Regions from separate parts of the Nitratireductor kimnyeongensis genome, predicted to be linked through region 1. Evidence: riboswitches for the same ligand, from Rfam matches in the RefSeq annotation. Region 1 holds a riboswitch; the other holds the start of a gene.
What was found. A riboswitch is a leader RNA that binds a small molecule or an ion and turns the genes downstream of it on or off. The one in region 1 is predicted to bind S-adenosylmethionine.

Region 1 (7,474 bases):
CTTCATGGAAAGCATCAGCAAAAAAGGGCTCCAGTTCAAGCAGAGCCTCGCTGCCGTCGCCGATGAGTTCCCGGACATCATAGAGGGCGTTCGTGGCGAAGGGCTCATGCTCGGCATCAAATGCAAGGTGCAGAATTTGCGCCTTCTGGAAGCGCTGCGCGATCAGAAAATGCTCGTGGTACCGGCTGGCGACAACGTGCTTCGGCTCTTGCCACCATTGATCATCACAGAAGGTGAGGTCCGCGAGGCCGTGAAACGCATCCACGATGCCGCCGCTGCCGTGAGGGCGACCGAAAAAGCCGATGCTTGAGAAAACCAGGGAGACGGGCATGGCCAGTGGTCTGCGCCACTTCATTGATCTTTCCATGGTAGATCCGCAGGATCTGCGTTTGATGCTCGACGATGCGAGAGCGCGCAAGGCGCGCCTGAAGGCCGGCGAGCGCGAAAGGCCTCTGGAAGGCAAGGCGCTGGCGATGATCTTCGACAAACCGTCGACCCGGACCCGCGTGTCCTTTGACGTCGGCATGCGACAACTTGGTGGTGAAACGATCATGCTCACCGGCACCGAGATGCAGCTTGGCCGCTCTGAGACCATCGCTGATACTGCGAAGGTGCTCTCGCGCTATGTGGATGCAATCATGATCCGCACAACGGCGCATGAGCGTCTTATCGAACTGGCGGAGAATGCCACAGTCCCGGTGATCAACGGGCTGACGGATGACACGCATCCCTGCCAGATCATGGCCGATATCCTGACCTTCGAGGAACACCGGGGTCCGGTGAAGGACAAGCTCTTTGCCTGGACGGGGGACGGCAATAATGTGCTGCATTCTCTGATCGAGGCTTCTGCGTGCATGCAGTTCCGTCTCAATATCGCCGTGCCTCCGGGCAGCGAGCCAATGGCGCAATATGTCGATTGGGCGCACGCGAATGGTGGACGGGTCACTTTCATGAAAACTGCCGAAGAGGCCGTGGCCGATGCAGACTGCGTTGTCACCGACACATGGGTGTCAATGGGGCAGGAGCATCGCGCGCGCGGTGACAATGTCTTCAAGCCCTTCCAGGTGAACGAAGCGCTGATGAAGCACGCCAAATCCGATGCACTGTTCATGCATTGCCTGCCGGCTCATCGTGGCGAGGAAGTGACTGACGAAGTCATTGACGGGCCTCATTCGGTGGTGTTCGACGAGGCGGAAAACCGTCTTCACGCGCAAAAAGCGGTTCTTGCATGGTGTCTCAACAGGTGACGAGCGAAACAAGACAATTGGGCGAGTTTGGTTTCGCCGGAGACGACCACGTCGTTCCTTTCGACGTCGAGCCGCTGGATGTGCGCGGTCGCGCGGTTCAGCTCGGGCCGATGCTCGATCAGATTCTTGCGCGCCACACCTATCCCGAGCCGGTTGCACGTCTGCTTGCAGAGGTGATCGTTCTCACCGTGCTTCTGGGAAGCTCGCTCAAGTTCGAGGGCAAGTTCATCGTTCAGACCCGCTCTGACGGGCCGGTCGATATGCTCGTTGCCGATTTTTCGACACCGAGCTCCATGCGGGCTTATGCTCGCTTTGACGAGGCACGTCTCGAAGAGGCGGTTGCAGCCGGTAAGGATGCTCCGGAAGACCTGCTTGGCGCCGGTGTTCTGGCGTTGACTGTGGATCAGGGCACCGACATGCAACGCTATCAGGGCATCGTGCAGCTCGATGGGGCCACGTTGGAAGACGTAGCACGCACCTATTTTCGCCAGTCCGAACAGATACCGACCGAGGTTCGTCTGGGTGTTGCCAAGATGGTTTTGCCTGGCGGCGAGAGCGGGCAGGAACATTGGCGAGCAGGCGGTTTGCTTCTGCAGTTTCTTCCCAGCGCGCCCGAACGCATGCGCAGTCTCGATCTTCCCGGCGGCGACGGTGACGAGGATCACGAAGGATCCACCCATCCGGAAGACAATGCGTGGCAGGAAGCGCGTATGCTGCTTTCCACTGCGGAGATGACGGAACTCGTCGACCCCACGGTCGGGGCTGAACGCTTGCTTTACCGCCTGTTTCACGAGCACGGTGTGCGTGTTTATGAAGGCTCTGACGTGCGCGATGATTGTTCGTGTTCACGAGACAAGATCAAGGCTGTTCTGGATGGCTTCACACCGGAAGAGGTGGCCGACAGCATCGAGGATGGCGTCATACGCGTCACCTGCGAGTTCTGTTCGACCGAGTATGTCTTCGATCCGAAGGACTTCAGTTGATCCGGGCCGAGGCGCCGGGAAGATCAAGCGAGAAGGCGGGGATGTCAATTTCGAAAAGCGCCCCGCGCGGTCCTCGCATCGTGTAACGCCCCACCATGATGCCGGAGGGAGCGGTCAGCGGGCAGCCGGACGTATATGTGTAGCTGTCCCCCGGCTGTAGGACGGGCTGCTCTCCCACCACACCTTCTCCACGAACCTCCTGAACCCGCCCCGTCTCGTCGGTGATGTGCCAGTAACGCGCGACGAGTTGAACAGTCTCGGGCGAGTGGTTCGTGATCGTGATCCGGTAGGCCCACACGAAATGGCCGCTTTCGGGATCTGACTGTGCTGACAGATAGCTCGGTTCGGCGCTGACTTCGATTGATTGGGTAACAGCTCTGTACATGGCTCAAACTCGCATTGCGCGCACTCGACGCAGGAAGGATGGGGCCTTCCCGTGAAAGATCAAGAGCATAGCAGAGATGGCATGGCGGATCATGCATGAGGTTCGATGATCTTTCATGACGCCATTGTGAGCGGCATGAGAGGTCGAATGGCGATAAGCAAGGGGCAGTGAGAACAACACACTGGTGAAACATGCTTGACGGTTGGGCACATCGAAAGATCAACCCCGGATTATCTGCCGTAGCCACTCAGCTTGCGGGAGCGGGGGTGCGCGCCAATGCCGTCACCTATGCGGGACTTGCACTGGGGTTGGCCGCCGCCGCTGCCATTGCTTATCAGGGCTTTTGGGCAGGGCTTGCGCTCATTTTGGCCAGCCGCTTATGCGACGGGTTGGACGGAGCCATAGCCAGAATTCACGGCAAGACCGATTTCGGTGGTTATCTCGACATCGTTCTGGACTTTGCGTTTTACGGAGCCGTGCCGCTCGGCTTCATTATCGCCGACCCCGGCGCCAACGCAATCGCCGGCGCAGTGCTCCTGCTGGCGTTCTATGTCAATGGTGCCAGCTTTCTTGCTTACGCGGTCATGGCCGAAAAACGTCGCCTCAAAAGCGATGCACGGGGGGAGAAATCGCTCTTCTTCACCACTGGACTGGCCGAAGCGAGCGAAACGTTGGCCGTCTTCGTGGCCATGTGTCTCTTACCGTCCTGGTTTCCGGTACTCGCCTACGGTTTTGCCGCGCTCACCGCCTATACCACTGTTTCACGCATGGTTTTGGCGAGCAGGCGTTTCGGCTGAACGCGCTTCATATTGCGGCCAGCGCCCTTTCGATGTCGGCAAGAAGGTCGTCGCAATCTTCCAGACCGACCGACAGGCGCAGGGTGCCGTCACCAATTCCCAGTTCTGCCCGGGCATCATCCGACAGGTTCTTGTGAGTGGTGGTTGCCGGGTGGGTGATAAGGCTCTTGGCATCGCCGAGATTGTTGGAAATCTGGAAGATCCTCAAAGCATTCTCGAAGGCAAATGCGCCCTTTTTTCCACCTTTCAATTCAACGCAGATGAGCGTCGAGCCGCCCTTCATCTGCCGGGCGATGATGTCTGCCTGAGGGTGATCCTCGCGGCCCGGATAGATGACACGGGCGACCTTGGGGTGGTCGGCAAGCAGATCGGCGATGCGGCCGGCGCTTTCGGTCTGCTGGCGCACGCGCAGCGGTAGTGTCTCCAGCCCCTTAAGCAGCGTCCATGCGTTGAAGGGCGAAAGGCTGGGCCCGGTGTGGCGGAAGAAGTCCTGGAGATGCTCGTCCACCCATTCCTTGTCCGATAAGACGACACCACCCAGGCATCGGCCCTGACCGTCAATGTGCTTTGTGGCCGAATAGACGACCACGTGCGCGCCCAGTTCAAGCGGCTTTTGCAGGAGAGGGGTGGCGAACACGTTGTCGACAACGAGCCGCCCGCCGATTTCGTTTGCAAGGGCCGCGACGCCGGCAATGTCAGCCACTTCCAATGTCGGGTTGGTGGGACTTTCAAGAAAGAAAAGCTTGGTGTTGGGGCGTATGGCCGCTTGCCAGTTTTCGAGCTTCGCGCCGTCGACAAGTGTCGTCTCGATCCCGTAGCGGGGCATCAACGTCTCGACCACCCAGCGGCAGGATCCGAAAAGCGCACGGCCCGCCACCACATGGTCGCCGGCTTTGAGCGAGCAAAGCAGCGCTGCTGTGACCGCCGCCATGCCGGAAGACATGGCGCGCGCCTCTTCGGCGCCCTCCAGCGCGCACATGCGGCGCTCGAAGATATCGACGGTGGGATTGGCATAGCGGGAATAGACGAAGCCGGGTTCTTCGCCCTTGAATCGGGCCTCCGCAGCTTCGGCACTGTCATAAACAAAGCCCTGCGTCAGATAGAGCGCTTCGGAGGTTTCGCCAAAATGCGAGCGGGAGACCCCGCCATGAACAAGCGCTGTCTGTGGTTTCCAGTCGTTCTTGGAATTCTCTGTCATCGCTTAACCACCCATCAAAAAACCGGCCGCGAAAAGCCGCATGCCGGTCCGGTGATCGAGCGCGGCCTTTTAGCGACTTCTTTAACGTGGCTGCAAGCCGACCGGCCAAATCACCACGGGATAAAGCTCCATTACGCCTTCAAGCGCCTTGCGTCAACGACCAGCAACGCTAAACCTCGTTCAATTGAACTGCGTGCGTGGAGAGGGGCGTTGGCAAAAGCGGGAATTCTGCCGGACAAGGATATTGCGGCACTGTTCGACAATGGAGCGCTCGCCTCGGCTCGTCCGCTGGATGACGACCAGATTCAGCCAGCCAGTCTCGACTTGCGATTGGGCACTGTTGCCTATCGTGTACGCGCCAGCTTCCTGCCTGGGCCGAACCACCGTGTTTCAGAGAAGCTTGAGAAACTCAAACTGCACGAGATCGCCCTCGTCGAAGGAGCGGTTCTGGAGACGGGGTGCGTCTATATCGTCCCGCTGCTGGAGGGGCTCGATCTGCCCGATGGCATTTCGGCCTCCGCCAATCCGAAAAGCTCGACGGGACGGCTCGATATCTTCACGCGTGTGATGACCGACCACGGGCAGGAATTCGACAAGATCCCGGCCGGTTATTCGGGCCCGCTCTATATGGAAGTTAGCCCGCGCACTTTTCCGATCGTGGTGCGCACCGGCTCTCGCCTTTCGCAGATCCGCTTCCGTACCGGCAAGGCGTTGCTCGATGAAAGCGCGCTGGCGGATCTGCATGCGCGCGAGACGCTCGTTGCTTCGGAAGACCCCAACATCACTGGCGGTGGCATCGCGCTCTCGGTCGACTTGAGCGGTGGCGGCAACGGGCTGATCGGATACCGCGCAAAACACCACACGGCACTGATCGACGTGGACAAGCGCGACCAGCACGACATCGCAGACTTTTGGGAGCCACTGACAGGCGACGGTGCGGACGGCCTGATCCTTGATCCTGACGAGTTCTACATTCTCGTGTCGCAGGAAGCGGTGCATGTGCCGCCGCACCATGCGGCTGAGATGACACCGTTCGATCCGCTGGTGGGCGAGTTCCGTGTGCACTATGCGGGTTTCTTCGATCCCGGATTCGGCCATTCTTCGGCCGGTGGCACTGGCAGCCGCGCGGTTCTCGAAGTGCGCAGCCATGAGGTTCCGTTCATTCTTGAACATGGCCAGATCGTTGGCCGCCTCGTTTACGAACGGATGCTCTCACGCCCTGATGCGCTTTATGGCGCGGACTTGAAATCGAACTACCAGGGGCAGACGCTGAAGCTTTCCAAACATTTCCGCATGGCCTGACCGCAAAGGTCAGCGCTCTTCCCGCGCCTTTTCCGCGGCCATTGCCTGCACTTCTTTGCGGAGCGCGCGAATCTCGTTGAGGATGATCTCCTGCTCGGCCTGCAGGGCTGTGCGTTCGGCCGATGCCTCTTCATCATGCTCGGCCTGCATCGCCGAGACGATGATACCGATGAAGAGGTTCAACACGGTGAACGTGGTCGAGACGATGAAGGGAATGAAGAAGAGCCAGGCGAGTGGATAGACCTCCATCACCGGACGGACGATCCCCATCGACCAGCTCTCCAGCGTCATGATCTGGAAAAGCGAATAGGCGGAAAGGCCGATCGTGCCAAACCAGTCGGGAAACGATGTGCCAAACAGTTTGGTGGCCATCACTGCAAACACGTAATAGACCAACCCCAGAAGCAGCATGATAGAGCCCATGCCCGGCAGCGCCGAGATCAGTCCGCCGACCACACGCCGCAATGATGGCACCATGCTGACCAGACGCAAGACACGCAGGATGCGCAGCGCGCGCAACACAGAGAGCCCGGCGGTCGCCGGAACAAGCGCAATGCCCACCACAACGAGATCGAAGATTCGCCAGGGGTCGCGGAAGAAGTTCTGCCGGTAGACAGCGAACCGTGCGAGAAGTTCGGCGACGAAGACGCCCAATATGGCTTGGTCCAGCGTTTTCAACAGTGGACCAAATGCAGTCATGGCTCGTTCAGAAGTCTCAAGACCCAGCGTGATCGCGTTGACGACGATAAGGGCAGTAATGGCCGCTTCGAAGCGACGGGATTCGATCAGGCTTTTGAGCGCTTGCACGTTTGGGAGTCCGCTTGGCTTTTGGAAGAATTGAGCGGCACACAGGTGGGATGAATTCGGCAAAACGTCAAGCCGTGCCCGACAGTTCGGTCAGAATGCGCCTGCGGAGCGATCACCGGCAAAACGGGAGCCTCGTGCTCATCTCGATAAACGAAACCAGGCAGGAAGCGTTGCTTCCTGCCTGGTCCATCAATTGTAGTCGTTCAGGCTAGCCGATGACCTTACCGTCTTCCCGCCAGACGGAGATCACCGCTGAACGTGGCTTTCCATTACCGTCGGGCCAACTGCCGCCCGGATGCTGGATGCCGACGAATGCAACCTTGCGGTCGGCCGACCAGGTCAGACCGGTCACTTCTGCGCCGTTCGGAGCCGTCAGGAAGCGGGCGATTTCACCGGTTTCGGGGTTGCCAACCAGCATCTGGTTGTTCCCCTGTCCTTCGAACTCGCCCTCATTGCTGTCATCACCATCGGTCTGGATCCACAACATGCCGTCGGAGGAGAAAATCATCCCGTCAGGCGAGTTGAACATGTTACCTTCAGTGATGTTGTCGGATCCGGCATAGACATTGCTGTAGACCTTGGGGTTGCCGGCCATCACGTAAAGGTCCCAGGCAAACGTGTCTGCGCCATGGTCTTCACCCTCGGGCCGCCAACGGACGATCTGGCCGAAATTGTTTGTCTCACGCGGATTCGGGCCGCCGGCGGGTTGTTCGTCGCCACCGGCATTGGCGGAAACGCCCCGGTTCTTGTTGTTG
Region 2 (7,474 bases), 1.2 Mb from region 1:
CTTCAATGGCGAATTGCTCGTGACCGTCGACAACGGCGTATCGCTGGCCGGCTTCGACGCGCCCGGACTGCGGGGCCGTTCAGGCACAATTGAGAAACTCAGCCTCAAAATAGCGGGCGAGGAGGCCGGCCTCATCCTGAAAGGACCGATCCATATCGCAGACAATGGCTTGATTGATGCCGAATTGCGGGTAACGGTCAACGAACCCCGGAAGATTGCACAGCTGGTTGGCGAGATCCTGCCGGAAAAGCGTGACGAGATCGCTGGAATAACTGCGGGGCTCGCCAATCTCGGCACGGCGCCGACCCTGCCGGTGAACATCCGCCAGGGCCGCGTTTTCGTCGGCTTTCTGCCGCTTGGGTCAATCCCGCCCGTGCAGTAGCGCTTAAGGCTTCTCGGGATGCGCCAACGCGTGCCGGCCGAAGTCCGGCACGTCGATATCCTGGCCCGCCTCGATGATCGACCGTCGGATCGCGCGCGTCCGGGTAAACATCTCGAAGAGTTTGTCGCCATCGCCCCATCTGATCGCGCGTTGAAGCGCGGAGAGGTCTTCGGAAAAGCGTGCGAGCATCTCCAGAATGGCATCGCTGTTGTGCAGGCACACGTCCCGCCACATGGTCGGATCGGAAGCTGCGAGACGCGTGAAGTCACGGAAACCGGAGGCCGAATACTTGATGACTTCCGACTTGGTGACCGCTTCCAGATCATCCGCAGTGCCGACGATATTGTAGGCTATGATGTGCGGCAGGTGCGAAACGATGGCGAGCACCATATCGTGATGCTGCGGATCCATGATGTCGACCATGGCACCACACCGTTCCCAGAAGGCCGTCAGAAGCGAGAGCGCATCGGAATTGGTATCGGGAAGCGGCGTCAGAATGCACCAGCGCCCTTCAAAAAGATCGGCGAAACCGGCATCCGGACCGGAATCCTCCGTGCCCGCGATCGGATGCCCAGGAATGAAATGAACGTGCTCGGGCAGATACGGCTCCATCTGCGCAATCACCGACGCCTTGGTCGAACCGACATCCGTGACGATCGCCCCCGGTTTCAACCCTGGTGCGATGGCTTGCGCTATCGCACCGGAAGCGCCGACGGGAACCGAGACGATCACCAGATCGGCATCCCGCACTGCTTCGGCCGGATCCTGTTCATAGATATTGCCCAATTCCAGTTCGCGCGCTCTGGAAAGAGTCTTTTCGCTCCGGCTCGAAATGGCGACGGTTGCAGCAAGACCGCCATGTCTTATCGCCCGCGCCAGCGAGGAACCGATCAGGCCGATGCCGACCAGCGCGATCTTTTCAAAAAGTGGGTCAGGCACAACTCAGCTTTCCATGAAATCCTTGAGCGCGGCAACGACGCCGCGATTGGCCTCTTCCGTGCCGATCGTCAGACGCAATGCATTGGGGAACCCATAAGGCACCACCCTGCGCAGTATATAACCGCGAGATCCGAGAAAAGCGTCCGCATCGGCTGCCGACTTGCCGCCATTCTCGGGGAAATGGATCAGCAGAAAATTGCCGACGCTGGGAGTGATGCGAAGACCGAGCTTACCAAGTTCCTCGACCAGCCAGGCACTCCAGGTTTCGTTGTGCGCAACAGCCCGTTCCACATGCGCCTTGTCGCGGATTGCGGCTGCGCCCGCCTCAATGGCCAACGCATTGACATTGAAGGGACCGCGCACCCTGTTCACCGCATCCACCACATGAGCCGGCGCATACATCCAGCCGATGCGGAGCGCTGCCATGCCGTGAATCTTGGAGAATGTGCGCGTCATCACGACATTCTCACTCGACGAAACCAGCTCAATGCCCGACTCGTAATCATTGCGGCGCACATATTCGGCATAGGCCGCATCCAGAACGAGCAGCACATTCTTCGGCAGACCCGCCTGCAGACGGCGCACCTCATCCACCGGCAGATAGGTGCCGGTCGGGTTGTTGGGATTGGCAAGAAACACAATGCGCGTCTTGTCCGTCACCGCCGCCAGAATGGCATCGACGTCCGCACGCTCATTGTCTTCCTTCACCACCACCGGCTTGCCACCTGCGGCCAGCGTCTGGATACGGTAGACAAGAAAACCGTGTTCAGTGAAAACCGCCTCGTCACCGGGCTTGATATAGGTCTGCGCGAGCAGGCCAAGAAGCTCATCGGACCCGTTGGAGCAAAGAATGTTGGCCGGGTTCAGCCCGTGCATCTCTGCAATGGCATTACGCAGCTTTGCGGCCGATCCGTCCGGATAGAGCTCAAGATGCCCCATCGCTTTGGAAATCGCCTCGGCAGCCGCAGGCGAGGGCCCGAGCGGAGATTCGTTCGAGGAGAGCTTCCACACCTTCGTTGCACCCGGAGCGCTTTCGCGACCGGGCATATAAGCGGCGATATCCATGACACCGGGCTTCGGTTCGGGACGGACGGACGTGCTCATTGAATGGTCCTGTTTTGAAAAACGGTTGAACGGATCCTCGACCCTACGGAGAAAATCCGTCCGTTGCTTTAGACCATGACGGCGATTGACGCAAAGAAAACACCGTCCTAAATAAAGCTCTCTACTCGTGGTGATTTGGCCGGTCGGCTTGCAGCCACGTAAAACAATTCGCTAAAAGGCCGTGCGAAGCAGAATTTGCTGAGACCGGTCGCGATTTCGCCGCCGGTCTTTTTTGTTGGAGCAAAACGATGCCGATCAAGATCCCCGACCAACTTCCCGCCCGCGATATTCTCGTGCGTGAAGGTGTGTCCGTGATGGACGAACAGACCGCGCTGCGGCAGGACGTCCGCCCTCTCCAGATCGGGCTCCTCAATCTCATGCCCAACAAAATCCGGACCGAGACCCAGTTTGCCCGTCTCATCGGCGCCTCACCACTCCAGGTGGAGTTGACCCTCGTGCGCATCGGCAACCATCGCGCCAAGAACACTCCGGAAGAGCATCTCATTTCCTTCTATGAGACCTGGGAGGAAGTGCGTCACCGCAAGTTCGATGGTTTCATTATAACCGGTGCGCCCATCGAGCTTTTGCCTTTCGAGGAAGTTACCTACTGGAAAGAGCTGGAAGAAATTCTGGACTGGACGCTGACCAACGTCCACTCCTCCTTTTATATTTGTTGGGGAGCCATGGCGGCTGCCTGGCATTTCCACCGCATTCCCAAATACACACTCGAGAAAAAAGCGTTCGGCGTGTTCCGGCACCGCAACAACGCGCCTGCCTCACCTTTCCTGGCTGGCTTCTCGGACGATTTTGCAATTCCCGTTTCGCGGTGGACCGAAGTCCGCTCTTCAGACATTCCTACTGACCGTGGCCTTCAGGTGATCATGGAATCGGATGTCACCGGCCCATGTCTCCTGACGGAAGATTCCGGCAATCGGCTCTATATGTTCAACCACATCGAATACGATTCCACCTCGCTCAAGGAGGAATACGACCGCGATGTTGCAGGGGGAACCGAGATAGCCGTCCCGCATGGATATTACCCGGACGACGATCCGAGCCGTCCGCCACTCAACCGCTGGCGTTCACATGCGCACCTGCTCTTCGGCAACTGGATTAATCAGGTTTATCAGTCGACGCCTTATGAGCTTGAACAGATCGGTCAGCGCTAGCAAACGCACACCGCTCCTTTCGCCCGATAGGTTACCAGACGCGCGATAAAAGCAGCGGGTCGAGAAGGAGCGACTGCTCGGAATACAACTTATTATTGCATATTATAATAATACACTAAAAAATTTAAGACAGTGATTTGATTGAGCTTTTTCAGAAGCTCTTGATTTCGACAATGGATAGCAACCGATGCACAAGTTTTTCATTTCTACAGCTTTTTTAATTTCCGTTCTGCCGACATCGGCTCCTGCGGCCGATCTCGCAATCCCCGACAGGCTGGAGGTGACCTCGCAGGACCATGCAGTCACCTTCATCGGAGGCGTGGGCTACACGTTTCTCGAGGCTGAAGAGATCGTCTACGATTCTGCCGGAAATCGCATCAGCGCGCTTTTCTGGGAGAGTGAAGCGCCTGTGCTGACCGGGGGCTTACGTGCGCGCCTTGCAGGCCCATGGACATTGACGGCCAATGCGACAGTAGGGTTATCCGGGAACAGCCGAATGGAGGATTACGATTGGCTCGATGCGTCGCCGAGCTATGCCTTCAACGACTGGAGCGATCGCTCCGTTCACCCTGATACGGATCTAGACCATTATTTCATCGGTGATATCGCACTCGGGCGGGATTTCGAGGTCCGGGATTCGATGACTCTCAATCTGCACGGCGGCTTCAAGTATACAGATGTCAAATGGACCACTTTCGGCGGATCATTTGTCTACAGCGAAGAAGGTTTCCGTGACGAACAGGGCGATTTCCGCGACGGTGAACGCGGCATCTCTTACCAACAGAAGTTTCCCGGAGTGTTTATTGGAGCAGAAGCCACTTCAAGGCACAAAGGCTGGACCTTTTCCCTCCAGGCACGTGGCGGTCTGAATTTCAAGGTCGAGGACGAAGATCACCACTGGTCGCGCGACCTGCGATTCAACGGTGATTTTGGCACCCTGCCATTCGTGTCCTTATCTGGACGCGTAGAACACAGCATCAACGGGAATGCGAGCCTGTTTCTCGCTGGAAGCTTTGATCAACACTTTGATAGAATAGGCGATGTGCGGATTTCGGAAATCGCTTCGGGCGCACCGCTCGAAGCGATCCGAAATAGTGGGGGCCTGGGGTTCCGTGCAATCACGCTCTCTGGCGGTTTCAAGATGAGGTTCTGAGCACACCCAGGCCCAGCGGATTTCACGCTTCTTGGAATGTGATCAGAACATCGCTTGCCTTATGGCCGGGATCGACCCCGTCTATTAGCAGGATATCGCCGTCCGAATGGTCACTGCGCAGGCGTTTGATGGCTTCATACGCCTGCGATATGTACCAGTCTTCAGCCTTCTGGCGACTAGGGAAGGCGATCACGATCAGGTCGCCCTCCCAGTTCCCTTCCCTCACATCCGGTTGGGCACCATGAATGATGAATTGCCCGCCAAACGGCTCCAGTGTTTCATCGATACGCTCCAGATACTCGATGATGGCCGGGCCGACGACCACATTGCGAAGATGACCTATGGCGTAAGCTGGCACGGACGGCACTCCTCTCTCAGAAACTGTTCGAGAGCACATTGGAGCGCCTTCCGAATGAAACCAATTACCCCTGAGGTAAACGTTATCCTCGCAGGAGTTTCTCGGCATCACGGGCCAGTTTGACGGTCAGTTCACCAGCCGGCATCGGCGCGGAAAGAGCCGCAGCCTGCCCCGCCCAGAGCGGCGAAAAATCACTCACACCCGCCTTCTCGGCAGCCGCACGCAACGGGCCCACTGCAGCCGTTGCCAATGGGAAAGCGGGAGCCTCCTCACTTATCGGCCCCACTTCGGAGACGAAGCGGTTCAGCAGTCCTCGGGCTGGACGCCCGGTGAACACATTGGTGAGCACCGTGCGGTCGTCCCGAGCCAGCGCAAGGGCATCCCGATGCCCCGGACTGGTGAGCGCTTCTGGCGATTGCAGATATGCCGTGCCCACCTGCACCGCTGAAGCACCAAGCATGAAGCAGGCGGCCACCGCCCGGCCATCGGAGATACCACCTGCCGCAATCACCGGAACGGAGACCGCATCGACCACCTGCGGCACCAAAGCCAATGTCCCCGGCTGCGTAGCAATATTCGGTTCGAGGAAGACGCCTCGATGCCCTCCGGCTTCCGCGCCCTGTGCAATGATGGCATCGCAACCGTTTTCCTCCAGGAAGCGTGCCTCCGCGACAGTCGTGGCCGACGCGATGATTTTTGCTCCAGTTTCATGAACACGCCGCATCGAAGCAGCATCCGGCAGGCCGAAATGAAAGCTCACCACCTCCGGGCGAAACTCTTCCACGATGGCGCAACTTTCCTCATTGAACGGATTGCGCCCGGCGCCGGCGGGCGCCGCGTCCGGGTCGATGCCGAACTCTGAGTAGAATGGCCGCAATCGCTCGCGCCATTCCGCCTCGCGCGTGGCATCGGGCGTTGGTGGCACATGGCAGAAGAAGTTCAGATTGATTGGCTTGTCGGTGCGCTTCCGGATCATCCCCATTTCGGACCGGATCTTATCCGGCGTCAGCATGGCACAGGGCAATGCCCCCAATCCGCCTGCCGCACTCACTGCAATCGCCAGTTCCGATCCTGCAGACCCGGCCATCGGCGCAAGGAGAATGGGAAGATCGATGCCAAACAGTTCAGTGATCCGTGTATCCCTCGCCATTGATCAGCACTCCCTTTCCTGTTTGCGCCTGACTGCACCGACGCGTGTGGCACCCTGCGGTGAAAGCACCGGCACGAAGACACGGCGCGATGCACGGGCCGTCACCGGCAACCCCTGATAAAGGCGCTTTTCAGCCTCCACCACCACGACGCCGGCGAAAATCGGCCAGAACCGCCGCCCCGCCTTTTCCAACAATTGATGGAGGCGCAGAACGAATCGTCGTTCGGAGGGCGGAAAATGAAGCGCATCGCCCCAGGCAGTCGCCGTAAAATTCGCTTCGCGCAATGCTTCTGCGAGCTGCGTTCTTGAATAGGGCCGACCAGTACCGAACGGTGTGTTCTCGAAACGCGCCCACATGCCGCGCCTGTTGGGCACGGCGATGATCAAGCGGCCGCCAGGTGCCAGAACGCGCCAGATTTCCAGAAGCGCCTGCTGGGGATTCTCCGTGTGCTCCAGCGCATGAACCATGAGCACCCGGTCGATCGAGGAGTCGGGCAAAGGCAATTCCTCTTCGAACACAAGCGCGGTTGTCGAGGGCTCACCTATCGGCCACGGGACTGCTCCCTGCATCGCCGGCATGAAAGCTAATGCGCGCTCCGCATCGGCGCCGAATCGATCGAGCCAGGGCAATGTGTAGCCAAGGCCCACAAGCCTTTCGCTGGTGCTCTTGGACCAGAGGGACGAGAGCGCCATGGCAAGCGATCGTTCAGCCAGGCGACCCAGCACCGAGGAATAGAAGGCGCGCAGCGCCACAATGTCCGAAATCATGGATGCGACGGTACCGCCCTTCCGCGACACCGGCAAGAATTGTCGCACCCGGCGTGACAAGCTGCCGCCATCGCCCTATCGTCCGGCCAGCAACGGAGAGATTCATGGCCCTCGAGATAGAACAGTTCATGTGCCGAACCGACAATTTCGGCATTCTGGCCCATGACACCGAAACAGGTGAAACAGCCCTGATCGACGCGCCGGAAGAGCGCGCCATCCTTTCAGCTATCGAGCGGACCGGCTGGCGCCCGACGATGATACTCACGACGCATCATCACCCGGATCACGTGGAAGCAAACCTCGCCCTGAAAAAGCGTTTTGGCCTGACCATCTCCGGCCCTGCTGCGGAAGCCGACCGCATTCCCGGGATCGATCACGCGGTGCGGGAAGGCGACACGGTTTCCGTCGGAACGCAAAGCGCGACAGTGATCGAGACCCCCGGTCACACGGC

Region 2: another riboswitch for S-adenosylmethionine. It lies ahead of metA (homoserine O-acetyltransferase MetA); the one in region 1 lies ahead of KW403_RS10900 (O-succinylhomoserine sulfhydrylase).

The regions. Positions count from the first base shown of each region.
Region 1 covers NZ_CP078143.1:2,281,981-2,289,454, forward strand. The annotation lists gene KW403_RS10875 (aspartate aminotransferase family protein) at 1-310, shown strand, start outside; gene argF (ornithine carbamoyltransferase) at 330-1,247, shown strand; gene KW403_RS10885 (Hsp33 family molecular chaperone) at 1,229-2,230, shown strand; gene apaG (Co2+/Mg2+ efflux protein ApaG) at 2,223-2,615, opposite strand; gene KW403_RS10895 (CDP-alcohol phosphatidyltransferase family protein) at 2,807-3,412, shown strand; gene KW403_RS10900 (O-succinylhomoserine sulfhydrylase) at 3,420-4,610, opposite strand; SAM riboswitch at 4,660-4,737, opposite strand; gene KW403_RS10905 (2'-deoxycytidine 5'-triphosphate deaminase) at 4,821-5,912, shown strand; gene KW403_RS10910 (ion transporter) at 5,922-6,719, opposite strand; gene KW403_RS10915 (PhoX family protein) at 6,928-7,474, opposite strand, start outside.
Region 2 covers NZ_CP078143.1:1,088,271-1,095,744, forward strand. The annotation lists gene KW403_RS05095 (DUF2125 domain-containing protein) at 1-382, shown strand, start outside; gene KW403_RS05100 (prephenate/arogenate dehydrogenase family protein) at 386-1,321, opposite strand; gene hisC (histidinol-phosphate transaminase) at 1,325-2,425, opposite strand; SAM riboswitch at 2,543-2,620, shown strand; gene metA (homoserine O-acetyltransferase MetA) at 2,674-3,594, shown strand; gene KW403_RS05115 (omptin family outer membrane protease) at 3,782-4,747, shown strand; gene KW403_RS05120 (DUF1330 domain-containing protein) at 4,770-5,105, opposite strand; gene KW403_RS05125 (NAD(P)H-dependent flavin oxidoreductase) at 5,188-6,255, opposite strand; gene KW403_RS05130 (class I SAM-dependent methyltransferase) at 6,259-7,023, opposite strand; gene gloB (hydroxyacylglutathione hydrolase) at 7,128-7,474, shown strand, end outside.